2 linked regions of the Cycloclasticus pugetii PS-1 genome follow. The protein of the gene in region 2 interacts with the protein of the main gene of each other region in a pairwise test. Links are inferred from orthologs where the notes say so. Each region holds a gene or a part of one and is shown on either strand. Other genes may lie near its edges.

Evidence for each region.
Region 1: the proteins of bioB (region 2) and CYCPU_RS0103680 interact in binary tests that used the Escherichia coli proteins (3 or more experiments, as listed by UniProt). The link is inferred for Cycloclasticus pugetii PS-1 from one-to-one orthologs.

What each region holds. Positions count from the first base shown.
Region 1 is NZ_ARVU01000001.1:745,784-762,637, reverse strand. What follows is about bases 7,749-10,638. They hold CYCPU_RS0103680 (class II glutamine amidotransferase), read right to left. Parts: upstream 9,639-10,638; coding sequence 8,859-9,638; downstream 7,749-8,858. Other genes in these bases: folE (GTP cyclohydrolase I FolE), read right to left, coding at 10,337-10,638; CYCPU_RS0103670 (hypothetical protein), read right to left, coding at 9,916-10,116; CYCPU_RS0103675 (hypothetical protein), read right to left, coding at 9,647-9,919; CYCPU_RS0103685 (HDOD domain-containing protein), read left to right, coding at 7,996-8,862. Outside these bases: tRNA (adenosine(37)-N6)-threonylcarbamoyltransferase complex dimerization subunit type 1 TsaB, read right to left, coding at 1-410; CYCPU_RS0103710 (DNA repair helicase YoaA), read right to left, coding at 407-2,374; CYCPU_RS0103705 (hypothetical protein), read right to left, coding at 2,384-2,893; CYCPU_RS0103700 (tetratricopeptide repeat protein), read right to left, coding at 2,895-3,443; mrcB (penicillin-binding protein 1B), read right to left, coding at 3,450-5,807; CYCPU_RS0103690 (EAL domain-containing protein), read right to left, coding at 5,884-7,722; more of folE, read right to left, coding at 10,639-10,882; tRNA dihydrouridine(20/20a) synthase DusA, read right to left, coding at 10,940-11,920; CYCPU_RS0103655 (sodium ion-translocating decarboxylase subunit beta), read right to left, coding at 12,296-13,429; oadA (sodium-extruding oxaloacetate decarboxylase subunit alpha), read right to left, coding at 13,442-15,235; CYCPU_RS0103645 (OadG family protein), read right to left, coding at 15,247-15,486; flagellar export protein FliJ, read right to left, coding at 15,561-16,001; flagellar protein export ATPase FliI, read right to left, coding at 16,011-16,854.
Region 2 is NZ_ARVU01000001.1:1,930,816-1,942,086, reverse strand. The notes cover bases 1-2,891. They hold bioB (biotin synthase BioB), read left to right. Parts: upstream 1-893; coding sequence 894-1,889; downstream 1,890-2,891. Other genes in these bases: bioF (8-amino-7-oxononanoate synthase), read left to right, coding at 1,898-2,891; CYCPU_RS0109470 (ComF family protein), read right to left, coding at 124-837; ubiA (4-hydroxybenzoate octaprenyltransferase), read left to right, coding at 1-127. Outside these bases: more of bioF, read left to right, coding at 2,892-3,055; pimeloyl-ACP methyl ester esterase BioH, read left to right, coding at 3,043-3,834; malonyl-ACP O-methyltransferase BioC, read left to right, coding at 3,831-4,652; bioD (dethiobiotin synthase), read left to right, coding at 4,652-5,350; coxB (cytochrome c oxidase subunit II), read left to right, coding at 5,756-6,607; ctaD (cytochrome c oxidase subunit I), read left to right, coding at 6,620-8,200; CYCPU_RS0109425 (cytochrome c oxidase subunit 3), read left to right, coding at 8,362-9,225; CYCPU_RS12195 (DUF2909 domain-containing protein), read right to left, coding at 9,277-9,525; CYCPU_RS0109415 (SURF1 family protein), read left to right, coding at 9,650-10,315; CYCPU_RS0109410 (redox-active disulfide-containing membrane protein), read left to right, coding at 10,308-10,886; CYCPU_RS0109405 (COX15/CtaA family protein), read left to right, coding at 10,891-11,271. UniProt on the Escherichia coli protein: Catalyzes the conversion of dethiobiotin (DTB) to biotin by the insertion of a sulfur atom into dethiobiotin via a radical-based mechanism.

The sequences.
Region 1 (16,854 bases), 1.2 Mb from region 2 along the record:
ACCGCTTTGAGTTGGCCATCAATCCGTTCATATTCGCACCAATATACCTCACCCATTCGAGCATCTAAGGCTGCGTACACTGTCTGACCTTCTACGGGAGGACCCGCCTGATATGCCAACGCGGTAAGCGTAGACACCGGCGCGATCGGTAGCTCTGCCGCAAAGGCTAAGCCTTGAATAACGCCTGTCGCCATTCTAACGCCGGTAAAAGACCCGGGGCCACGGCCAAAAGCTAACGCATCGAGTTGTTGTAACGTCATACCAGCTTCGTTCAGTAGCTCATCGACCATTGGCAAAATCAAGTTACCGTGTTCTCGTGGTGCCACCTGAAAACGGTCTATTACCTCGCCGTTTATCAACAAGGCCGCAGAGCACCCTTCTGTTGCTGTTTCAATCGCTAAAATTTTCATGCTGATTTTATAACGTGTTTTTTATCACTGATTTTTTGACTATTGATACGATGAAAGAATCTCTTCACATCTTTTACATCTTGTGTAATAGGCATCGCTGGCAAGGATTTAATAAACACTTTACCATAGCCTTTGCTTGATAACCGTGGATCACACAACACCAACACGCCTTTATCTTCAACATCACGAATCAACCTTCCCACCCCCTGTTTTAGCGTCAAGGCTGCTGAAGGCAATTGGAAATCTGAAAACGCTGACTGGCCATTAGCGGCCATATATTCTAACCGAGCTTTAGTCACCGGATCGCCAGGCGATGCGAACGGTAGTTTATCTATAATCACACAGGATAAGGCTTCCCCCCGCACATCAACGCCTTCCCAAAAACTCGCAGTACCGAGCAAAACCGCACGCTCAGAACGCCTAAAGGACTCTAACATTTGTTGCTTCGGCAAATCACCTTGCACTAATAATTTAAAGTTCGTTTCAGCCAATAAAATATTAGCGGCTTCTTTTAATGCCTTATGCGAGGTAAATAAAATAAATGCCCTACCTTCACTAGCCTCTAATACTGGAATGATTTTTTCAATCATCGTCGCCGTATAGTGATAATCGCGTGGCTCAGGCATGCCAGTTGGGACATACATCAATGACTGATGCACAAAATCAAAAGGGCTTTCCCAGCTACCCGTTTCAGCATCTTCCAAACCCAATCGTTTAGAAAAGAAATCAAATTTATTATTCACCGATAAAGTAGCCGAGGTAAACACCCAGCTGGCATCACTGGCAAAAGCAAAACTGGCAAATGCCTTAGAAATATCCAAAGGCGTTCGATAAAAAGTAAACGTCCGCTGATACGTTTCGAACCATTGGATCCAATCGTGCTGATCTTGCTTTGAAAAAAGTTTCAGTCGCAGTAGAACATCTTCGCAGCGTTTCCAACACGCCTCTAAACCTTTAGAACGAACAGCCACCTTAGTTAATACTTTAAATAACTGTTCGATACGTTCAATCAGGCAATCTAAGGCTTGCAAGAAGTCTGTACCTTGCTCAAGCTCATCCCAAGAGCCTTTAATAACCGGCTCAGGCAGCACCTTCCGCATTTCTCGTATGTCTTCACTAATTACATGTGTTAAATCAATCAATTCAGGCATATCTGATGCTAATTTTAATTGTTCTGCACTGACATCACCGATCAACGATAAAATTTGACGTGCACTGACCGACACCCCTAAAAACCGAGACGCCGTGTCAATTAATTGGTGGGCCTCATCAACAATAATTAGCTCTGCATCTGGCAATAACTGCCCAAACCCATCATCTTTCAATGACCAGTCTGCACATAAAAGATGGTGGTTAACAATTAATACATCTACTTCTTGTGCTTTTTTTCTGGCTAATACTGGAAAACACTCACTGATCATTGGACATTCTTGGCCCAAACAATTATCTGCTGTTGACGTGACTTGTTGCCAAACGTAAGAATCTTCGGCAACCGATGTTACCTCAGCAATATCTCCCTCTTTTGTTTGATTCGACCACCGTTCGACCTCTCTTAATTCAGCATCCGTCTGTTTGTCAAAGCTAGATGTTTGCATTTTTGCCTGATCAAGGCGATATAAACACAGGTAATTAGACCGTCCTTTCAGCACTGCACCCTGTACAGGTACGTTTAATACCTCACGGATTAACGGGAAGTCCTTTTCGAATATTTGGTCTTGAAGATTACGCGTCCCGGTTGAGATAATTGTTTTCTTACCAGATAAAATGGCAGGAATAAGATAGGCAAAGGTTTTTCCTGTTCCTGTTCCAGCTTCAGCTACTAGATGTGTATGCTGCTCAATAGCCCGCTCGATAGCCTGCGCCATCGACAACTGTCCATCTCGCGGTTGAAAGCCTTTAATATGTTTAACCAGCTCGCCATTAGAGCCAAATATGCTATCGAGGTCGTACAAAGGGTTATCCATTTAAATTTATTAACTTGTTTCATCAGTCCACGCTGATGCGTCCAAACCACCTTCTTTTGTCCAAACCAAGGTAGCAATATTGCGAAACTTTGCAACCGACATAGCGCCTCGCTTCATACGGTTTGAGCTATCATTCAGGTTATCTAAAATATCGCTACGTGTGGCCTCAAAGATATCAAACGGCAGATAATTTTCATCCATAAGCACTAACACAACCGAGTCCCATTCTTTATCTAACTTTAATTGCCCAAGCCGTTGGCCTCGATAATTGTCATTGAATATAGTTCGCGCTTTAATTTGAATTCTTTTTGGCCCACGCCCTTTAACACGTAAGGCATCAAAACCTAGCGAGCGGTCGTCGCCTAACGCTAAGTCTAATAGTTTGCAAGCATCATGTTCAGCAATTTCGTTGCTGACCCCCGGCAAGGGTTTACCTGTCATTTTTTTATAATCTGTGGCCAACTGCCTTGCTTGCTCTATTAATTTATCAACAGAATAAACTTGCGTTGGCTCCGTCATTTTAAAACAACCTATTGGCAGCAACACGTGCTTTTCGGGCATCCTCAGTTCGACCTAAGGTATCATAACAGTCTGCCATCAATAACCAATTGCTACGCTGAAGGCTCGTCTGCCCAGCAGACAATAAGTTAGATTTTTCAGCCAAACTAATCGCTAAGGTATATTTCTTTTGTTGATAACGCACCTTCGCCAATGCATGCCAAACCTGCGGGTCTCTTGGAGAAATACGAACAGCTCGTTCCAATTTTGAAGCCGCCATATCAGGCTGACCAGATTCACTTTGTTGGTACGCACTATCCAGTAAGGCAACTACAGCTGGGTTTTGTGTGGTTTTTGCCTCATCGATTGGTTGATCATAAGACTGCCCCATACCCTCTTGTATAGGCTGCTCATCAATAGGGTATGTTTGAGCCGTTTGTGGCAATGGTTGCGATGGATATGGCGAAGCTTCACCAGTGCGTCCAATCGGAGCAGGTACTTGATTATACATCGACAGATCTGCGCAACCCGATAAAGCTAGCAGCAACGCGATCAAGGTGGTTAATTTCATGATTATTTACATACCGTTCGTTAAGCGATCAAACCAATTCCCAGCTCGCTCTAATGTTCTATTAACCGCCCCAACACAGGGTGAATACTCAGTGGGTTCGGAGCCTTTTATAAACGGATATTGTACAGCATCTTCACAAAACTCATTAGCACGATAGCCGAGTGGGTCTACCCAAGTATACTCAACATTCTGTGGCTTTGTCAGCTCCACGGGCTCTTTTGAAATAGTACTCATAACACTTGACCATACTTGCAATGCGCCGCTAGCGCCGGTTAATTTAGAGGGCCTATTATCGTCACGTCCTAGCCATACAACTGCTAAATAATCCCCGCTAAATCCGGCAAACCAACTATCTCTTAATTCGTCAGTAGTTCCGGTTTTCCCGGCCACCTTGTAGTAGTGAGGCATCTGTCGATAAACTGAGCGCCCTGTGCCCTTCGTCATCACTTCTTGTAAGGCTGTATTAACAAGGTAAACCGCTGATGGGTTTGCCACTTGTCGTACACTTAGCGCATAACGCTGCAAAGCGATATGATCACTAGATGTTACTGACTGGATAGATCGCAATTGGGTAAAAAAGCCTTCGCCTGCTAAAGTTTGATACATTTGCGTTACCTCAAGAGGTGATAGCCGAAGTGCTCCCAACAATAATGACGGGTAAGGCTTAATCGGTCGCCGAATACCTAGCTCTTCAATTGTTCGTTTTACATTTGGCACTTTAAGCGCCATACCCAAGCGAACAGTCGCTAAATTATATGAGTTCGACAAGGCTTCGTGTAATGGCACAGGTCCATGCTCAACCTTGTCATAATTCTCCGGCATCCAAAGTTCACCTGAACGTTGTTTTAAACTAACCGCCTTATCCTCAATCATTGTCGTGAGCGTATAGTCTGCTGGTTGCGATAATGCCGTCAAATAAACTGCTGGCTTCACCAAAGAGCCTATCGGCCTAATTGCATCAAGCGCCCTATTAAAACCACTAAACAATGGATTTCTGTCGCCAATAACGGCAACAATCTCACCGCCCTCACGGCGTGTAATAACCATTGCACCTTGGAGTTTATTTTTTTCAATACCGTACTGCCTATTAAGTGCTTCAAGCTTTTGCTTAAACAGTTTTTCGGCCGTCGTCTGAATATTGTAATCAAGCGTTGAAAAAATATTTAGGCCTTCCGAGCGTAGGTCTTCATCCTTATAATCTCGACTTAATTGACGCTTTACTAAATCTAAAAATGCAGGAAAGCGAGAACTTTTAACCTGCTTAAATGGCGAAATATCCACACCAAATTGTTTTGCAATACGCCTTTGCTCGTCCGGTAGCACTCCAAAGCGAGTCATTTCATCAAGTACTAAGTTTCTGCGTTTTAGCGCTCTTTCGGGGTATCGCCTCGGGTCATAATAAGAAGGGCCTTTGACCAACCCAACTAACAACGCCGTTTGATGTGGCTTTAATTCAATCAAGGGTTTATTAAAATAAAACACACTAGCCATTCCAAAACCATTGATCGAACGCTCACCATCTTGGCCAACAAAAACCTCATTTAGATAGGCTTCTAAAATCTCATCTTTTTCGTAATGAAACTCAATAATCAACGCCATCATGGCTTCTTTAATCTTTCGCCACAAACTCCTTTCTGACGTTAAGTAAAAATTCTTAATTAATTGTTGCGTTAAGGTGCTGCCTCCTTGAACAACGCCTCCAGCTTTTATATTTGCCCACACCGCACGCAAAATAGATTTAATAGAAACGCCGTAATGTTGATAGAAATCGCGGTCTTCAACCGATATCAAGCCGTCAATTAATGTACGTGGCACATCATCAAGCTTTATTAGAATCCTATCTTCTTTGTGACTAGGGTAAAAACTACCGACTCGAACTGGGTCTAAACGGAGTAAGGCTTCAGACTTACCTGTTTGTACGTTTTGAATCGCCGATATATGATCACTTCTAAAGTAAATTTTGACTGTCTTAGATACTTCACGGTCATCAAAGAATTTAAATGAACGTGTTTTTACCGTAAAAGTTGAGCCTGATTGATAGTATTGACCGCCCGAGGTGAATGTCGATGTTCGTTGGTAATGTAGGTCTTTCAATAACGATTCAAATTGCTGTGCTGATAAGGACAGCCCTTGATACAGTTCAACAGGGTTTGCAAACACATGAGCCGGTAACGCCCACCTTTTCCCTTCAAATTGAGTGCGAACAACATGATCTAAGTAAAAAACGTAGACAGCTATCACAACGATTAATAGCAACCCTACTTTCAGGATTAACCTCTTTAGAAAACCACTAGACTGTGGTTTTTTTTGAGGTTTCTTCGTTTTTTTTCTGCTCGATTTTGCTTTAGTTTTTGGCTTAGCCATAGTCAATTTAACAGATTTACAAGGTTACAAAATTTGCACCGCAGCACGGCTGCGTCATCATGTCATAGACTTGGCGTTAATGGGTCATTAATTTTTCGATATCTAACGATTTATTCAACAAACCGTCAATAGAAACATACTGATCCTCTAACAGTTCTAGGCTAGGCTTACCAAGCAGGTAACCTTGAACATAATCCACACCCAACTCTTTTAATACTCGTAATATTTCAGCATTTGAGACATATTCTGCAATGGCTTTCTTACCAAGACTATGCGCTACTTCTATCATTGATTTAACAAGAACTTGGTCAGCATGGTCCACAGCTAAATTATTAATGAATTGACCATCAATTTTTAGATAATCGACCGGAAAGTTTTTAATATAATTAAACGAGCTAAAGCCAGCACCAAAATCATCTAAGGCAAATCGACACCCTAGGGCACGAATTTTAGAAACCATTTCTCGTGTTTTATTGAAATTTGAAACTGCTGCTGTCTCTGTTATTTCAAACGTTAGCCTTGACGGTGAAATCCATGTAGATTCAAGTTTCTGTTTAATAACCGGCAACAAATAATCACCTTGGAGTGCGTGACTGGATAAGTTAATGGTAAAACAAATATTCTCTTGTGTTTTTGGTAAACCAGCGATGTGATCTATCGCATGTGAAACCACCCATAGGTCAATGTGATGGATAAGCCCCATTCTCTCTGCCACCGGAATAAACTGGGCTGGTCTTAACAACTCGCCTTCATCCCCTATCATCCGAAGCAATGTTTCATAATGAGAAACAGACCCATTGGAGAGTTTTACGACAGGCTGAAAAACTATTTTAAATAAGTCTTCACTCAATGCATGACGAATTTTAGGCACCCATTTGGCATCCTCTCTAATGCTAATTAATTCGTCGTTATCACTCTCAAATAAATTAACCCTATTACGGCCCAAGGTCTTTGCAGAATAACAGGCATGATTCGCTCTAGACATCAGTTCACTAGGGCGTTTAATTAATTTTAATGGTTCCAACATCGCGACACCGATGCTGGCTGAAATATTATAAATATTCTCACCCGATTTAAAATCAAACTCATCAATGGTTAACCTTATTTTTTCAGCCAATTGCATGGCCTCTTTTTCGGCTGTTTTACTAATGAAGACTTGAAATAAATTTGAGCCAACTCGTGCAATAAACGCATTATTATCGAGGGTTGAGCGAATTAGGGTGGCTACTTCTACTAGAAGTCGATCACCAGCTTCGTGACCCTCAATATCATTGACGACTTTAAATTGGTCTAAATCAATGTCTAACAAAGCACCATGTTGTTTAAAGTTATTGCATCTTAAAATAGCAAAATCCAATGTTTTTTCTAAGCCACTTCGGTTAGATAACCCTGTCAATTCATCATGCGCTACTAAATATTGTAAACGGGCTTCCATAATTCGTCGTTCAGAAAGCTCCCTGACTAACTTTTCCTCACTTTGAATTCGATCATCTCGTTCACTTTTAAGTGCAAACGCCAGTTCAACTAAAGGCATGAGATGTTTGCCCTCTGTTGGGTAATGCGTCATCGTCGCGGCATTTGCTTTATGACATTGGGCCATCAACTCATCATTAATCGTAATTGCTTTATCTGCGAGTAAAATCAACGGAATGGCATCATGACCATCGAGAGTCGTTAAAACCTGGCTAAGTTTCAAGGGGTCACTTTGAGGCAAGCCATAACTTAAAAATATCATGCCAATCTCGTCTACCTTACCTTGATAAGGACGGATAAGCTCAAAAGCTTGTTCCTGGCTTGATGCACAAATTAAATTTCTATAACCACCGGCTGATAAAATATCCTGCAGCGTAGACAAGCGGCTCACCTCGTCTTCGATGATTAGAATAGCTTGTTGCTTTGGTATTTGTTCCGTCATTTCAGTCGCCTTTTCGAGCTGACTATCCGTTATTTTAAAACAACAAGCAACGAATAATTATCAAAATATATACATAATTTTCTTTTCTATCAACAACTTTACGCCTACTCTTAATACAGTGTCAACAATAATTTCATAACAGCTTGATATTCCGGACAAGGACCCCGTAGAATATATATCTGCTAGAAAAAATAATAATCAGTCATTCAACGTTAAGCATATCGCCTATTTTTACTAGACTTAGAGCCATTAACTTTTTAATCATGATTCGATATGACACAAACATACGCCAATATTTGTACCGTTGATGATTTTTTAACAGGAGACATTGACCTGTGCTCTGCTCCGGAGATTTTCTATCGTATTACACAAGCACTCGACGACCCCTTAAAAAACTCTCAAGATATTGCGGCCATTATCGAACAAGACCCTTCACTATCCGCTCGAATGCTAAAAATTGTTAATTCCGCTTTTTTTGGTTTCCCGGCCTCAATTAAAACGATTGAGCATGCCATTTCTATTCTGGGTAATCATGACGTTCGAATGCTAGTCATGACAACGAGCGTGGTTGAAAAATTTTCAACTTTACCTAACTCGATTCTTGATATGCGCCAATTTTGGATGCATAGTTTAAAAACTGCTTTATTTGCAAAGTACCTTGCTGACAATCACCCTAAAAAAAGGCAGCTTAGTTCTGCATTTATGAGTGGGCTTCTCCATGATATAGGGCGGTTAATTTTTTATATCAAAGCACCTGATCTAGCCCGCGCAGCCGCTTTGCTTGTTAAGACGGAAACTGTAAATGAAATTGAAGCCGAGGCCTCCTTTGTAGGTTTTAATCATGCCGAGCTAGGTGGTGCTTTGTTAAAACTATGGGAAATACCAGCCTCCATTCAAGATTCGGCAAGCTTCCATCATCAGCCTGATTTAGCTACTAATAATAAAGACGAAGTTTATATCGTTTACCTTGCGAATAAATTAACTCATGCTAACAGTACGTCTGAAGAAACCATCAACAAAACAATATCTACAGAAGATAATTTATGGAACCAGCTCGACCTCCCTTACGGCATTATTGCACCCGCTGCTAATCACGTAGACGAGCAATTTAGCCAAACCTATGCGTTATTTTTTGATTAAGAAACCTGCGTAAATGTTTTTACACCCAAGCGAAACACACTAAATTCATTGGTCTCCATTTTCGTCCACTGCTCATTCGATGTCAGCGGTTCAGTGGCTATCACCGTCACCACATCATCGGGTGACGCTTCTTGATTAAAGTCTACACACAAGTCTGCATCCAATAATTGCGCCTCTACGAATGGTGTTTGACGTGTTAGCCAATATAGTTTTGTATTACAGAACGTATACAAATGATCTACATCACTCATTAATACGTTAAACACTCCATGCTGAGATACCTTACGGAAAAGTTCTTCAACAGTCTTCCGCAACTTCACTTTACTTTTTGGTTTAACAGGGTACTTTTTACGAAGCTGGCCCAAAATCCAACAAAAAGCATACTCGCTGTCTGTTGTGCCGATAGGGGTGTAGCCATTAAGTACTTTTTTCTTAATGCCTTTTAATTGACCATTATGTGCAAATGACCATATTTTACCCCACAGTTCACGCGAAAATGGGTGTGTATTTTCCAAACAAACACGTCCTCGGTTTGCCTTTCTAATATGACAAATAACTTGCGTACTTTTTATTGAGTACTGTTGAATAAATTTTGCGACTTCCGAGTTAGCACTAGCAACTGGGTCGTGAAAAGCACGAAAACCTTTTCCTTCATAAAAAGCGATACCCCACCCGTCTTTATGTACACCAGTTTCCCCACCACGCTTAATTAAACCACTAAAGCTAAAGCAAATATCTGTCGGTACATTTGCACTCATCCCTAGTAATTCACACATATAGACTGTTAAATCTCTTCTATGATAGTCCGCTCGATAGGAACTTGGACGTATTTCTTTTTACCGTTCTCTTTAACCCAAAAGTAGTAATAACCTTTTTGTGATTCGGATGTCACTTTACTATCAAGAACTGTCCACGATTTTTTATGCTCACCCTCGTAAAAGCTTACCCTATAGTCGCCTTCCATCCAGCTCACACCTAATCGTGAAAATTTATTTTGCTGTTCTTCTGAACAAGCCGAAAGAACAAAGGCTATGATTATCAATACGATATATCTCATGAATTTTCCAGTTTTCTTAAGACCAAAAAGACCATTACAAAAGCCCCGCCAATCGCACACATCCAAATATCAGATCGCTGCAGGCCTATCAGGCTACCTATCCCCGCACCAATCGCAGCGCCTAGGCCACTGAATGCCATACTTCTCATCATTCTACAAAAACTACAATCGGACCCTTCTCCAAAAAACTTTGGCATCTCGTTCCCTCCTTTTGTATTACCGTCTCACCTATGGCGTACTTTCAATCAACTTCAAAAAACACATAGGCCTGTGTTTTACTTTCACTTAAATGTGGGGATAGTCGCTGACTATCACTCCCTTTAAAACTCTGTGACCGTCTATTTGGCACATCATTCCCTAAACTAATAAAACAGTGCTATTAACAGCTTTTCTGTAATTTAACAGGCTGAATCACCACTAGCCCATTTTTAATAAGCTTAAAAATTCAGCCCGTGTTTCAGAATTTTTACGAAATTGCCCCAACATACTAGATGTAGTCATTTGTGAGTTTTGTTTCTCCACACCTCGCATCATCATGCACAAATGTTTTGCCTCCACAACCACTGCAACCCCTTTTGCACCCGTTACTTCGAGAATAGAATCTGCAATTTGTGTAGTCAATTGCTCTTGTATTTGTAATCGACGTGCATACATATCGACGATTCTAGCTACCTTTGATAAACCAAGTACTTTCCCATCTGGCAGATACGCCACATGGCACTTGCCAATAAAGGGTAGTAAATGGTGCTCACACATAGAATACAGTTCTATATTTTTAACAATCACCATATCATCAGCATCAGAGTCAAAAACGGCGCCATTCACAATATTCTCTAAACTTTGCTGATAGCCACTTGTTAAGAAAGACATTGCTTTTGCCGCACGCTTTGGCGTATCAACCAAACCTTGGCGATTAACGTCTTCTCCAACCTGTGAAATTATTTGTTTATATAGTTTTTCCATCAATCTCAATCATCTTTAAAAGTATTTAAAGTATACCGTTTTCTTGTTTGCTTTAAATCAAATAGTTTTAGCGTATGGCGCCATAGCCTCTAGGCCTGCTAATAATACCTCTGGCCCCGCATTTTTCTGTCGAGCATTCTCACTAAGGTACCTACGCCAATGTTTTCCACCAGGTTGACCTGCAAAAAGCCCCAATATATGCCGTGTTAAATTTTGTAACGGAACACCTAACTCTAATTGTTTTTCAATATATGGAAGGTAGGCTTCGAGCACTTTTTTTCTATCGGCCAAGGGCTGTTTGAACAGTTGGTGTTCAATTTCCGCCAAAAAAAAGGGATTATGATAAGCTTCACGACCAATCATCACACCGTCAAGGTGTTGCCAATGTTGTTGAATCTCACTGATTGCATTAACCCCACCATTAACAATAATTGATACCGATGGAAAAGCTCTTTTAATGTCGTACGCTCTATCGTAGTTTAACGGCGGAATGGTTCTGTTTTCTTTCGGGGACAGGCCGTTTAAGATGGCTTTACGCGCATGAATAATAACAGTATCGCAACCCGCATCAGTAACTGCCTGAACAAAGCCTCTCAGGAATTCAAATGAATCTAGCTCATCTATCCCAATTCGTGTTTTAACCGTGACTGGAATGTCCACAGCTTGTCGCATTAATGATACGCATTGTGCAACACGTTGCGGCTCAGCCATTAAACATGCACCTATACGTCCATTTTGAACACGATCACTTGGGCAGCCGACATTGATATTTACTTCTTTATAACCCGCTTCCTGTGCATATCCGGCACATTGCGCCATGGCTTTAGGGTTACTACCACCTAATTGTAATGCTACTGGCTGCTCATATTGATCAAATGCCAAAAAGCGCTGTTTATCGCCATGAAGTAATGCACCTGTCGTTACCATTTCTGTATAAAGCAGGGCATTAGGTGATAAAAGTCGATGGAAATATCGGCAGTGCCGATCTGTCCAATCCATCATCGGTGCAATGGATAACAGTCTATTAATGCTTGGCATGAGAGTAATTGCTATTTCTGTTAGATGTTAGCCCAATTTTTTACATTGCCCATCAGCATCAAAAATAATGCTGTTATAAACCTGTATTAATGTAAACAGCTAGATTGTTAGCCCTTTTAAAGCTTTCTAAGAAATCCAGTGTCAGTGATTGATAGATTGAATTAAAAGGCAGCGAAAAGAACCGTAAGATAACCCCACAGATTATTAAGGCTAATCACCCCAATATTTCTATTAAGGGTGATTTTTAGCTTAATCAGTAACGTTATGGCTTTGGTTACTCTCATCTAACCTTACTGTAGGCAGGTCACTGTTCAGGGTATATTTTTGAGCGCAAACAATACTGCGTTCATTTCTTTACCTAGATAATGACCGATATTAATTAACTATTGCCAGCAAAACACCTGCCGCGACCGCAGAACCAATAACACCCGCTACGTTAGGCCCCATCGCATGCATTAATAAGTAATTATGAGGGTTAGACTCTAGCCCTACTTTATTAACCACACGGGCCGCCATAGGAACTGCCGACACACCTGCAGCACCAATGAGTGGATTAACTTTGCCGCCCGTTACCTTGTGCATTAACTTACCCATTAAAATACCACCTGCCGTACCAATGGAAAATGCCGCCATTCCTAACACTAAGATACCAAGTGTTTCAGCAGTTAAAAACTTATCCGCTGATAGTTTCGAGCCAACAGCTAAGCCTAGGAAAATAGTCACAATATTAATAAGTTCATTTTGTGCTGTAGAACTTAAACGATCAACCACACCACTTTCTCGCATTAAATTACCGAAGGCTAACATTCCAACCAAAGGTGCTGACGCTGGCAAAAATAGAATAACCGCCGTTAATATAGTTAATGGGAAGATTATCTTCTCTTTCTTACTCACATGCCGCAAGTGCTTCATTTCAACTTTTCGCTCAGACTCTGAGGTTAATGCACGCATGATAGGTGGTTGAATTAGCGGCACTAAAGCCATATATGAATATGCAGCCACTGCAATAGCGCCTAATAAATCAGGTGCTAATTTAGAGGCTAAGAAAATAGCTGTTGGGCCATCTGCGCCACCAATAATGGCAATCGCCGACGCATCAGACAAACTAAATTCCATACCCGGTATTAGGTTCATCGCCAAAGCGCCAAGAAGCGTTGCAAAGATACCAAATTGGGCTGCCGCACCGAGTACCAATAAACTTGGCATCGCTATAAGCGCTCCAAAATCTGTTAATGCACCAACCCCCATAAAAATAAGCAAAGGGAACAAGCCAGTATCAACGCCCATATGGTACAAAATACCTAGCATTCCATCTGGCCCACTAATGCCAGCAATTGGAATATTAGCTAAAATTCCACCAAAACCAATCGGCAGTAATAACAAGGGTTCAAAGTTTTTTGAAATGGCTAAATAGATTAATAATAAGCCAATGGCTATCATTAATATATTGCCCCATTCAAAGTTTGCAATACCCGTCGACTGCCAAATTTGTAATACGCCACTATCCATATTATATAAACCTTAGCAAATAAGTACTAACGGCGCGCCAGCAGGAACTGACTCACCTTCTTTTACGAAAACATCTGAAATTTGACCTTCAATATGCGCCCTTACTTCAGTTTCCATCTTCATGGCTTCTAAAATAATCACTACATCACCTTCATACACATCATCTCCTGCCGCCATTGCTATGCGCACAATATTACCGGCCATTGGAGACAACAAGGGTTCATTTTGACAAACCGCGCCTGATGTTGTCTCTTGTGTTGGTTCAGCTGCTTTCGCAACTACTTTACTAGCAGCTGAAGAAGGTGTTAGATTTTCAATCGAGCCACTTGGACCCACTTCAACCTGATATGTTTTACCATTAACGGCCACATCATATACTTCACTACCGCCTTTTTCAGCTGTTGCTTGAGTAACAACGCCTGTTGGAACCGGCTCAAACGCATCAGGGTTATGTCTATTTTTAATAAAGTCCAAGCCTATCTGTGGAAATAACGCATATGTCAACACATCATCAATGACCTCATCGGCCAATGGCAAACTATCTTTTTCGGCTTTTTCTTTAAATTCTGATGAAATTTTCTCCAACTCATCATCAATCAAGTCAGCTGGGCGACAAGTAATCGCTTCAGCGCCATCCAATACACGCTCTTGAAGCTCTTTATTCACTGCTGCAGGTGTTGCACCATATTCGCCTTTTAATACACCTGATGTTTCTTTGCTGATAGATTTATAACGCTCACCCATCAAAACGTTCATCACTGCCTGAGTACCTACAATTTGTGATGTTGGGGTTACTAAAGGAAGATAGCCAAGGTCCTTACGTACTCGTGGAATCTCTGCTAACACCTCATCAATTTTGTCGCCTGCATTTTGCAGCTTCAATTGACTTTCTAGGTTTGTCAACATACCACCAGGGACCTGTGCAATAAGAATTCTTGAATCGACACCTTTCAGCGACCCTTCAAATTCCGCATACTTTGGCCGTACTGATCTAAAATATGCCGCTACTTCTTCAACGCTCTCAATGTCTAGACCCGTCTCGCGATCAGTCCCTTCCAACATTGCAATAAAGGTTTCCGTTGGTGAATGACCGTATGTCATACTCATGGACGAAATAGCTGTGTCTAGCATGTCGAGCCCTGCATCGACTGCTTTAAGACAGGTTGCTACACTCATCCCAGTTGTTGCATGGCTGTGTAAAGCAATTGGTAGGTCACACTCGGCTTTTAAACGCTTCACCAATATCTCAGCATCATAAGGTTTCAAAAGTCCTGCCATATCCTTAATCGCGATCGAATGGCAGCCGGCATCTTCTAACCGCTTACCCATATCGACCCAATTTTCTAGCGTGTGTACTGGGCTTTCTGTATATGAGATTGTACCTTGCGCATGTTTGCCTACTTCGACAGTTGCTTTAATGGCCGTCTCTAAGTTACGCACATCGTTCATCGCATCAAAAATACGGAAAACATCCATACCATTGTCTGCAGCACGCTCTACGAACTTTCTAACAACATCATCAGCATAATGACGATAGCCTAATAGGTTCTGCCCACGTAATAGCATTTGTTGTTGTGTATTAGGCATCGCCGCTTTTAGTAATCGCAAACGCTCCCAAGGGTCTTCACCTAAATAACGAATACAAGCATCAAATGTTGCTCCGCCCCAAGTTTCTAATGACCAATAGCCAATTTTGTCTAATTTTTCCGCAATCGGTAACATATCTTCAATACGTAACCTTGTTGCAAATAGGGATTGATGAGCATCGCGCAACACGACATCAGTAATTTTTAACGGATTTTTCATGATTTTTAAGTTTATTTAGAGCGAAAACGTTGAACAGCAATCGTAATCGCTGTAACGATATCTTCACTAATATCTGTGGAAACAGACGATTTACTACTGTGTTCAACAACGGGTTCGTATCGTTGAATAACAGCAGAAACCCCTTTGATAGCAAAAACTAACATACCCAAGATGAAGAATACCATCCCCATTCCAAGTAACATTAGTTCCACACCTTGTTCTAATAAGTTTGTGATATTCATAAGCTGCATTATAAAGCACCCCTTGCTGAAAAACACAATAAATATACAAACGCTTTGTTAAAAAAGGTGTTTAAAAACTGCTCCTAATCCAGCTCAAACCCTTTTACCATACGGTCATCGGACTCATTTTGTTCGAGCCTGCCAGTTTCTCTTAATTCATGCTGTTTAGATTTTTCGATCAACTTTTCAACTACTTTTTTTCGACTATTCGTTTTTTTAAAGGCCTGTTGATGCTGGCCTAACTTTTCCTGTAATGACTGCACCGTTTTGCTATGTTCTTCAATGGCCTGATCGAGTTTTTGAACAAACTCCTGATACTCACGTAACCGTGACGCTGACATCCCCACTTGCCCCTTCGTTTTAAACTGAACGGTATAATCATTACGGTACTCTTTTAGTTTCTCCAGTTGCGCTAGAGATTCTTGCTGAGCTTGAAGCGATTGATTCATTTTCATCGCAGCTGCTGTTTCATTGTTTTCAGCAATTTGTTTAACCGGACCAAGCCTCTTTGACTTTTTCAACACTCCCCCCATTTATAATACCTTTGACATAGCTGCCGGCTTTCTATGTTGTAAAACACTTTCCAAACCTTCAATACTTTCATCAAAACTAACCGATTCGGTTATTCTCTGCTGAAGAAACTCTAACATTGATTCATGCATATCAATGGCCTCATCAACCGACGAATTACTACCGGGCTGATAGGCACCAACATTGATTAAATCTGCATTTTGTTGATAGGTCGAGTTTATTTTTCTAAATTCACGTGCCATCTCTTGATGGTCTTCTGGCACAATTTCTGTCATCAACCGGCTCACTGATGCCTCCATGTCTATCGCCGGAAAGTGCCCTGCTTCTGCTAAACGTCGTGACAAATGGATATGCCCATCTAAAATTGCTCGACTTGCATCTGCAATTGGATCATTTGTATCATCCCCTTCAGTCAATACTGTGTAAAAGGCTGTAATAGAGCCATTACCCTTGTCTGAATTACCTGCGCGCTCAACTAGACTGGGCAACTTACTAAAAACAGAGGGTGGATAACCCTTTGTTGCAGGTGGCTCATTGATCGCTAAGGCAATTTCTCTTTGAGCTTGTGCATAACGCGTTAGCGAATCCATCAACAATAATACATTCTTTCCTTGATCACGAAAGTATTCAGCAATACTGGTCGCCAACATAGCACCGTGCATTCGCATCAATGGCGGGTCATCCGCTGGTGACGCCACCACTACTGCTCGCGCCATTCCTTCGGCTCCCAAAGTTTTTCTAACAAACTCGTTCACCTCTCTACCACGCTCACCAATAAGGCCCACCACGACCACATCCGCTTTCGTATATTTCGTCATCATGCCAAGCAATACACTTTTACCTACG
Region 2 (11,271 bases):
TCAGTATTTGATCAAAGATCGAGATCGCTCAAAGTGTATGGCGGCGTTTTTAAATAATAACTGGCTCGGTTTAATCGTTTTTGTAGGTATAGCTGCGGACTATGCAGTAAAAGGTATTGTTGCTTAAGCCCGAGCAAAAGCCCAAATTTCAACCTGTTGCACTCCTTTTTTCTTCAGCGTTTTGGCAATTTCGTTTGCTGTCGATCCAGTCGTGACCACGTCATCAATAACAGCGATGGATCTAAGTTCTATTGATGGCTCATAGCAAAAAGCATTTTTTAAGTTTTTTCGACGTTCGCTGGCTTTAAGGCTGGTTTGGCTCGTGCTGTTAATGATTCGAGTCAGGTCGGGCGAAACCAGAGGAATGTTGAGCTCTTTATGTATATGTTGAGCGATAAGTTCTGCTTGGTTAAACCCTCGTTCTTTTAGGCGTTTTGGGTGTAGTGGAACAGCTATTAGGGCGTCAGGTAGCTTTTCGAGAGTTTTGAAGTGCTGCCCCATTAGGTGCCCGATGGTTCTTGCGCAACTGTGTTTTGCTTGAAATTTTAATGACTTAATTAAAAATTGTGCAATACCTTCGTATCGGTATAACGAAAACACATGGTCAAAACAGGGTGGCCTTTGTAGGCAGCGGCCACAAATGGATGATACAGCGCTGAGCTCTATATTGCAGACTGGGCATGCGTGTGTTGATGGCTTTAGTTCTTGTAGGCATTCAGTGCATAGGTCTAATGCATTATGCCCTGGCTGATCACAAATAAAACAAGTGGGCGGGTAAAGGTTAAATTGGATAATATTTGACCAGTTGTCCATTTTTGTATAAATTAATTTTGACAACTTTTTAACCTAATGTACCATTGTCAATTTATATCCAGTTGAAAAGGTATTTTTGAATGAGCATAGCATCAGAAGCGATTGGCGAGCAAAAAAAAGCTGCCGTTAATATAGTTAGGAACACGTGGCCGTTAAAGAAAATTCAAGCACTGTTTGATTTGCCATTCAACGATTTGCTTTTTAAAGCGCACACTATCCACCGTGAGAATTTTGACCCAAATGCGGTTCAAATTAGCACCTTATTGAGTATTAAAACGGGCGCATGCCCTGAAGACTGCTCCTATTGCCCACAAAGTGTTCGTTACGATACGGGGCTGGAAAAAGAAGCATTAATGGAAATTAGAGCAGTTGTTGATGCGGCTAAAGAAGCTAAAGCGAATGGTGCAAGCCGATTTTGCATGGGGGCGGCATGGCGTAGCCCTAAAGATCGTGATTTAAATAAAGTCACCAAAATGGTTGAAGAGGTAAAAGCCTTGGGAATGGAAACCTGTGTTACCTTGGGAATGTTGGAAGATGGCCAAGCGCAACAGTTAAAAGACGCTGGGCTAGATTATTACAACCATAATATTGATACGTCAGAAGACTATTATAAAGAGGTGATTACGACGCGAACCTATCAAGATCGCTTAGATACGATTGATACGGTTCGAAATGCCGGCATTAACGTGTGTAGCGGCGGAATTGTCGGCATGGGTGAGGCCAGTGATGACCGAGCAAAGATGTTACAAACATTAGCGAACATGGAGCATCCGCCAGAAAGCGTACCGATTAATAAATTAGTGCAAGTAAAAGGGACGCCATTAGACGGTGCCGAGGCGATAGACTCGCTTGAATTTATAAAAACGATCGCAGTGGCTCGAATTTTAATGCCAACTTCTCAAGTCAGGTTGTCTGCTGGTCGTTCTGATATGACCGATGAAATGCAGGCGATGTGTTTCTTTGCAGGCGCAAACTCCATTTTTTACGGTGATCAACTGTTAACCACAGAAAATCCAGAAGAAAGTGCAGACCATCAATTGTTTAAGCGATTAGGTATTTATCCTGCAACGGTGTAGTTTTTTGTATGGATCCTTGGGAGTTAGCAACAAAGCTCGATGAGTTAAAGCGTCAGCAGCGCTATCGCTTGCGCAAAACAATCGAAAGTCCTCAAGGTGCAAGTGTCCAAATGGCTGGGCAAATGTTCGATAACTTTTCGAGCAATGACTACCTGGGGTTAGCAAATCATCCGTCGGTTATTAAAGCATTTCAACAAGCTGCTGAACGTTACGGTGTTGGAAGTGGTTCTGCGCATTTGATTTGTGGCCATAGTGCCGAACATCATGCGCTTGAGGAAGAACTGGCAGAATTTACCGGGCGTGATCGCGCGTTGATTTTTTCAACTGGCTATATGGCAAATCTAGGCGCAATATCGGCAATGGCTCATAAAGGCGATGAGATTTTCCAAGATAAACTTAATCATGCATCACTGATCGATGGCGGAAGACTTTCTGGTGCTCAGGTTAAACGGTTTGTTCATGGTGATATGGGGCAGTTAAAGCAATTGCTCGAAGGCTCATCAACTCGCAGAAAGTTGGTCGTTAGTGATGGCGTGTTTAGTATGGACGGTGATGAAGCCAACATGCAGGACTTGGTTGGTCTAACGGAAACCTCAAATGCAATGTTGATGATTGATGATGCGCATGGGCTAGGGGTGTTGGGTGAAAAAGGTGGTGGGTTATTGGAAGCATGCGACTTAAATCAGCAACAAGTCCCCATTTTGATGGCGACGTTAGGCAAGGGCTTGGGAACATCAGGGGCTTTTGTTGCAGGTAGTGAAGAACTTATCGAAACGTTGATACAGCAAGCGCGTACCTACGTTTTTACCACTGCAATGCCGTCAGCGGTAATGGCAGCCACCAGACAAAGTTTAAAAATTTGCCAACAAGAAACATGGCGCAGAGAAAAGTTACGGCATTTGGTCGCTAGGTTTAGGAAAGGCGCCGAGCAATTAGGGCTTAACTTAATGCCTTCGCAGACACCTATCCAGCCGATTATTCTTGGTAGTAATGAGGCGGTCATGGCTGCGGGTGAGTATTTAAAAGAGAAAGGTGTTTTAGTGGGCGCTATTCGTTATCCAGCGGTTAAAAAAGCGAGTGAGAGGCTAAGAATTACGTTATCGGCAACCCATACGGACTCACAAGTTGATAATTTACTGCTGGGTTTGGAGGAATTGTTCTGTTAACAGCATTAAATATACAAGAATCGGGTGAAGGGCCAAATCTTGTGTTAGTACATGGCTGGGCCATGAATAACTTGGTTTGGAATAATTGGTTAGCTCTTTTGGAACAGTCCTTTCGTGTTATTTGTGTTGAGTTGCCGGGGCACGGAAACAGCAAGTATAACGAGCCATGGCAGATGAGTGACTTGCTGGAGATGATGGCGGCACAATTACCTCAGCAGTGTAGTTTTTTGGGGTGGTCATTAGGCGGGTTGGTTGCCTTGGCTTATGCAGATCACTTCCCGAAGCGTGTTAATCGGCTTGTCATGTTGGCGAGCACACCAAAATTCGTACAATCTGCCGACTGGCAGCCTGCCCAATCTAAAGCAGTATTTGATGTTTTTTCTAATCACTTGAAAAGAAAGCCGCTGCCAACTATGAAACGCTTTGTTAAATTGCAAACAGATGGTGGTGAACCATCTCAAACAATCGAGAGGTTTCTAAAGTCGGTGTTACAGGTGCGCAGTGAAACATCAACAAAAGGATTGATTAGCGGTTTGGATATTTTATCTCAGGCTGACTATCGGCTTGCGTTAAAAAAACTAAACTGTCCGACTATGCTGTTGCTTGGGGAGAAGGATCAATTGGTGCCAGTTGAGGTAGCAGATGAGTTCGCACAAATTAATCCTCGTGTTGCTGTGTGTGTCATAGAGGGCGCCACACATGTTCCTTTTTTGTCACACCCGAATGAGGTATCACAAGAGTTAGTACGATTTATGTCTGCTGGAGATAGGGAGTTATGAGCGTTGGCGGGTTTCAAAAAGTTACTTATAGTAAAGAAATGGTGCGTCAATCATTCGACTCAGCGTCACAAAACTATAACGAACATACCTCTCTTCAACGGCTGATTGGTGATCGCTTACTTTTACACAAAAAAGCTCAAAATCATGCGAATCAAAGCGTTCTTGATATTGGCGCTGGAACGGGCTATTTAACCAAGAAATTATTTGAGTTAAATGAAGTGAAGGATGTGTATGCTTTAGATATTGCAATTGGTATGTTGAAGCATGCACGTCATTATTTAGGGACTTTGCAGGCGAAAGGCGTTATATGTGCCGATGCTGAAAAGTTACCACTGAATGATGGCGTTATGGATGTGATTTATTCTAATCTGGCATTTCAATGGTGTGAAAACTTGGAGAAAGTGTTTGCTCAAGTACATAGGGTGTTACAGCCGAAAGGTTTGTTTGTGTTCAGCACATTTGGGCCTGCAACATTGACTGAGTTAAAAAGCTCATGGCAGCAAAGTGATAAGGCGGTACACGTTAATTCGTTTGTGGGTGAAGAAGTGATTCGGCAAGCGCTTCAACGTGCTGGTTTTTACGACATAACGATACTGACGGATAATATTGTGAATTATTACTCATCACCAAAACAATTGATGGTGAGCCTGAAAGGGATGGGAGCACACAATATGAATCAAGGACGACGGCTTGGTTTAACAGGTGTTAAATCATTTAAGGCTATGCTCAAAGCGTATGAAAGTTTACGAACAGAGCAAGGGGTCCCTGCCACTTTTCAGGCAGTTTATGTTTATGCTAAAAAGGTGGGTAAAGTTTAATGTTAAAGAGTTTTTTTATTACGGGTACCGATACGGATGTTGGAAAAACTTATGTCGCGGCTGCCTTAATAAGAGGTTTAGCAGAGCGTCAGTTGACGGTGTCTGGTTTTAAGCCGGTTGCTGCTGGTGCTACATGGCAGGATGGTCAATTTAAAAATGAAGACGCAATTGATTTAATGCGGGAATCTACGGCAGGGCTGGGCTATTCGGATGTAAACCCTTATTGTTTTGAACCAGCCATAGCACCGCACATTGCGGCGGAACAAGAAGACATGGTCATTAACTTGCCAGACATTGAGGCGGTTTACGCAAAACATAAGTTGGCAGCTGATATGGTGATAGTGGAGGGAGCCGGAGGTTGGATGGTTCCGCTAAATGATCAGCTTGGTTTTGATGATTTGGCGTTAGCGCTTAATGCTCCGGTTATTCTAGTCGTTGGTTTAAAGCTTGGGTGTATTAATCATGCGTTATTGACTGAGGCTGCAATTTTGAACAAGGGGTGTCGGATTGCAGGTTGGATCGGTAATGACCTAAACGGTCAGTTTATGGAGATAAATGAAAATATACGGACATTAAAGCAGCGAATGAAATCTAAATTTATAGGCAATATTGAATATCAACCAGATAAAGACAAAAAGAGTGCTGTGGATCAAAGAAAGATAAAGGGTCTACTTGATTATTTGATTGAATTTCGTTAAATTGCGAGGCCATACTGTCTTATGCTTGGATAGATGAAAATTAATGGGTAAAGTCGGTAGAAGTCATTGATAGAATGCCTGACACTAACACTCAGATTTTCATGGGTATTCTGAAAATACTATATATTTTTAATTGATTTTACTTTGTATATCTTAAGTGAGTGAAGGAGAACGAACTCACTCGGATAAAAGTAAAATCGTTAGTTGTTAAATAAATATTACTGGAGACGTCACTATATAACTGACGCCCAGAGACCTTGTCTTACAAGGTAGTAACATTAAATTGAGGTCGGATGCTTTTGTAACTAAAAGTAAACGAAAAGTTGGTGATGCGACATTTGAAAATGCTAATCGTGTCAATATCAAATTAGTTTTGAAAGATAAAAAATAAGGGAGGCAGTTTCTGTGATTAAACTAAAGCAACTTTTTGCTGGTGGCACTGTATTGACGTTGATGTCAGGCATCGCCCAGGCGGACTATGGGTTGAATTTACCGGTGGGTGTAACTGAGACGAGCAAGCAAGTTCATGATTTGCATATGTTGATCCTATGGGTCTGTGTAGCGATTGGCGTGGTTGTTTTTGGTGCGATGATTTATTCGATGATTTATCACCGTAAATCACGCGGTGCAGTGGCATCACAGTTTCATGAAAGCATGGCGGCAGAATTGGTGTGGACAATTATTCCATTCATCATTCTGATTGTTATGGCTATTCCAGCGACGAAAGTGTTGATTGAAATGCATGACACGTCTGAAGCTGATATGAAAATCAAAGTAACCGGCTACCAGTGGAAATGGCGTTATGAGTATGTCGGTGAAGGCGTAGACTTCTTTAGCACATTAGATGTTGCCAGTAACGAAGCACGTCAAGTTGGTTCAGAAATTGATCCAGCCACTGTTGAGAATTACTTGTTAAATGTTGACAACCCATTGGTGCTGCCTGTGGGCAAAAAAGTAAGTTTCTTATTAACAGCAAGTGATGTTATCCACTCTTGGTGGGTACCAGATTTTGGCTGGAAGAAAGATGCGATCCCTGGTTATATTAATGAAGCTTGGGTTGTAGTGGATAAACCAGGTATTTACCGAGGTCAATGTGCTGAGTTATGTGGTCGTGACCATGGTTTTATGCCTATCGTTGTTGAAGTCAAATCTGAAGAAGATTATGCAGCGTGGTTAGCCGAACAGAAATCAGGGGTTAAGGGAGCGAAAATAGCAGCACTTGACGCGCTTAATCCAAGAGACTTAAAAGATAATTAGGAGATTCAGATAATGGCGACTGTTATAGATTCACATGATGATCACCACGATCATGGTCCAGCAAAAGGCTTTATGCGTTGGGTAACAACAACAAACCATAAAGACATTGGCACACTGTATTTAGTATTTGCACTAGTGATGTTTATGGTTGGTGGTGCAATGGCAATGGTTATACGCTTGGAATTATTTCAACCAGGTTTACAATTTATTGATCCAGGCTTCTTTAATCAAATGACAACTGTTCATGCTTTAGTCATGATTTTTGGTGCTGTTATGCCGGCTTTTGTGGGTTTAGCCAATTGGATGTTGCCCATTATGATTGGCGGCCCTGATATGGCATTACCTAGGATGAATAACTGGAGTTTTTGGATACTACCTTTTGCATTTACAATGCTATTGGCAACATTCTTTATGGATGGTGGTGCGCCAGCAGGTGGCTGGACTATGTACCCACCGTTAGTACTACAAGGTGGTAACGGCTTTCCATTTATGATTTTTGCGATTCATATGATGGGTATTTCATCTGTGATGGGCGCTATAAACGTTATTGTTACCATCCTTAATATGCGTGCTCCTGGCATGACATTGATGAAAATGCCTTTATTTGTATGGACTTGGTTCATTACAGCCTATTTATTAATTGCCGTAATGCCTGTGTTAGCAGGGGCAATCACAATGCTTTTGACAGATCGCTTTTACGATACAACGTTCTTTAGTGCAACGGGTGGTGGTGATCCTGTGTTGTTCCAGCATATTTTCTGGTTCTTTGGTCATCCAGAAGTGTATATTTTGATTTTGCCAGCTTTTGGTATCATTTCTGCGATTATTCCAACGTTTGCTCGTAAGCCTCTATTTGGTTACAGCTCAATGGTATACGCGACCTCGTCGATCGCATTCCTTTCATTTATTGTTTGGGCGCATCACATGTTCACAGTGGGCTTGCCGCTGCAAGGTGAATTGTTTTTCATGTACGCAACGATGTTGATTGCGGTACCAACAGGGGTGAAAGTGTTTAACTGGATTTCCACTATGTGGAAAGGCTCGATGACATTTGAAACACCCATGTTATTTGCGATTGGTTTTGTCATTATGTTTACGATTGGTGGGTTCTCAGGCTTAATGTTGGCGATTGCCCCTGCAGATTTTCAATACCATGACACCTATTTTGTTGTCGCTCATTTCCATTACGTATTGGTGACCGGTGCGGTGTATTCAATCATGGCATCTGTTTATTATTGGATTCCAAAGTGGACAGGCAATATGTATAGCGAAAAAATGGGCCAATGGCACTTTTGGCTATCTACGATATCTGTGAATGTATTGTTCTTCCCTCAACACTTTTTAGGGCTTGCTGGAATGCCTCGTCGTATTCCTGATTACTCAGTTCAGTTTGCAGAATTTAATATGTGGTCGAGTATTGGTGGTTTTGCCTTTGGCCTGTCGCAAGTATTTTTCTGCTTCATTGTTTATAAAACAATCAAAGGCGGGGAAAAAGCAACGGATCAAGTTTGGGAAGGAGCTGAAGGTCTTGAATGGACATTGCCTTCTCCAGCGCCGTATCATAGTTTTTCAACGGCACCTGAAATTAAATAAAGGTATGAGCGTCTAGCTTAAGGGCTAGACGCATTATTAATATGAAAGAACAACGCAAAAAAAAATTAATCACAGTGGCTATTTTGGTCGCTATGGCATTAAGCTTTTATTTAGGTTCTTTTATGTTCCTTACAGAATAAATAATTAGAATAGGTAAATTTATGTCTTCTGAAAACGCGTATTACGTACCTCACGATGCGAAATGGCCGATTATTGGCTCCATTGGTTTGATGTTATTTTTTGGTGGTTTTGCTGCCGAGCTAAATAATGCTCCTTCTGCATCTATTATCATGACGGTAGGTTTTTTAGTTTTGGTTTATATGATGTTTGGGTGGTTCGGCGAAGTTATTAATGAAAGTGAATCGGGTGCTTATAAAAGCAATGAAGATGCTTCTTTTCGTGGCGGCATGGTTTGGTTTATCTTTTCTGAAGTAATGTTTTTTGCCGCATTCTTTGGTGCTTTGTATTATATTCGAACATTTTCAGTGCCTTGGATAGGCGGCGAAGGCTCAGGAGCGAGTACCAATGAATATATTTGGGATGGCTTTGAGGCGATGTGGCCAACAAATGGACCAGCAAATGTAGGTGGTGAATATGAGAAAATGGGCCCATGGGGTTTGCCAGCGATCAACACACTTATTCTGTTAACAAGTGGTGTGACGGTGACTTGGGCACATTGGGGTTTAATTGCTAATAAACGTAAACAGCTTATTATCGGATTGGCGTTAACGGTTATTTTGGGCTTCGTATTCGTTGCTTTACAGGCCCTTGAATACAGTCACGGTTATAATGACTTGAACTTAACCATGGCTTCGGGCGTTTATGGCTCTACTTTTTATATGTTGACTGGTTTCCATGGGTTTCATGTATCAATGGGTGCTATTATCCTCGCAGTTATCCTTTTTCGTAGTATGAAGGGACACTTCACGCCAGAAAATCATTTTGCTTTTGAAGCAGCGGCTTGGTATTGGCACTTTGTTGACGTGGTTTGGTTGGGACTATTTGTCTTTGTCTATTGGCTATAGAGACTGAGGTTTATTTAAAAAAGGCGCTACAAGATAGCGCCTTTTTTATTGTCATTGATTTAATGGTTGTTGATTACTTTGCTGGGTGGGTATGGCAGCATGAGGCTTAATAAAGCCAAGATAAGAAAATAATAATAATGAAATGAATAGCGTTAATGATAGGCCAATTCGTAGTGCGAGTGACTTCACCACTTCTTTAGGGGAAGATTTTCTACGAGACAAATGGTAGAAAGCTTTAAAGAGGCTGTAAATAATGACGCATAATGTAAAAACAATTAGGTATTTAATGAAGGGGTTCATTGCATATTTCTCAAATTATAATGTTCCTATTGTCATTTAAACTTAGTGTAAAGACTAACAATATTTTATTATGCAATTCAAAGCGAATATATATTTAACAATACTTGCCATATTGGTTTTGTTATTGCTTCTAAGTTTGGGTAATTGGCAGCTTAATAGAGCTCAAGAAAAGCAAGATATATTAGATTTGCAGTCCATCAGAATGAACATGGAGTCTGTTGAGTTGTCAACGTTGCAGTTGAGAGCTAATAAAGGCTTACGTTACTGGCCAGTTAAGGCAACTGGTTTGTTAGACACAGATCAACAAATTTTAATAGATAATCAAGTGAAAGATGGTCGACAGGGCTACTTTGTATTAACACCTTTAAAATTAAATGCTTCAGAAGCAATTTTATTGAATCGAGGGTGGGTGCCTGCTGGACCGACTAGAGATATTTTACCAAATGTCAGTTTACCGGCTAATGAGGTTACAATTAGTGGGAAACTAGATCATTTCCCCAGTGTTGGTATAAAGCTAGATGGAGCAGATACACTGTCTAATGGTTGGCCTTCGGTAACGCAATTAATTGATGTCGATAAGGTGTCGGAACGCTTAGGTTATACTGTTTTGCCATATCAACTGTTATTAAACCAACAAGAACCTAATGGCTATGATCGTCGTTGGGTTCCAATGAAGATGGGCCCACAAAAACACCATGGCTACGCATTTCAATGGTTTGCTTTAGCGACGGCTTGGGTCATTATTTATTTTGTATTAACCATAAAACTAGGTAGAAAAAAGAATGGATAACGTCATTAAAAATAGACTTAAACTTATATTTATTGCAAGTATGTTTGCTGTGCCAGTTTTAACGGCCTGGCTATTGTTCAATAATCCACAATGGCTTGACGGTGGCAGTACTAAAAACTATGGTGAATTAATTGTACCAGCAATACCTTCTGAATTAAGTGACTACTTTGTTGGTTCAGAAGATGAGATCAAGGACTTGAAGGGGCGATGGGTTCTTGTGCATATTGATACGGATGGGGAGTGTTCTGAATTGTGTGAACAGTCTGTTCATATTGTTCAACAACTGCACGTATTGTTAAACAAAGATGCGAAGCGATTAAAAAGAGTATATTTAGACAAATCCGAACATCAAGATAATGTGTTTCTTTCACAGGCTCCTGAGTTGTTTGTTTTACGTTGGAGTGATCAGCATCTTGCAAAGTTACAAGCTAATGTTAAAAACATCAACGATGGTGATATGTTGCTGTTGGATCCTCTTGGGAACATCATGATGAAATATTCGCAAGACGCAGACCCATATGGTATTCAAAAAGACCTTAAACTTTTATTTAAGGCCTCCCAAATAGGTTAATAACATGTTCAGAAACTTAACTATTTTTGCAATACTCTTGGCCTTGTTTGTCGTTGTATTGGGCGCATATGTTCGCTTATCAGATGCAGGGCTAGGTTGCCCAGACTGGCCTGGTTGCTACGGAAGCCTCATTGTCGACGAATCGCATGAAGGTGTTGCGCATGCCGCTGAGCATTACCCTGAGCGCCCTCTAGAGGTATCTAAAGCGTGGAAGGAAATGATACACCGTTATTTTGCTAGTGGCCTAGGTCTTGTCATACTAATATTAACGATTATGGCTTGGAGGCAACCAGAGCTTGGTCAGCGAGGCTTAACGACGTTATTATTATTGTTAGTTATGTTTCAAGGGGCGCTTGGAATGTGGACAGTAACTTTGTTGGTTAAA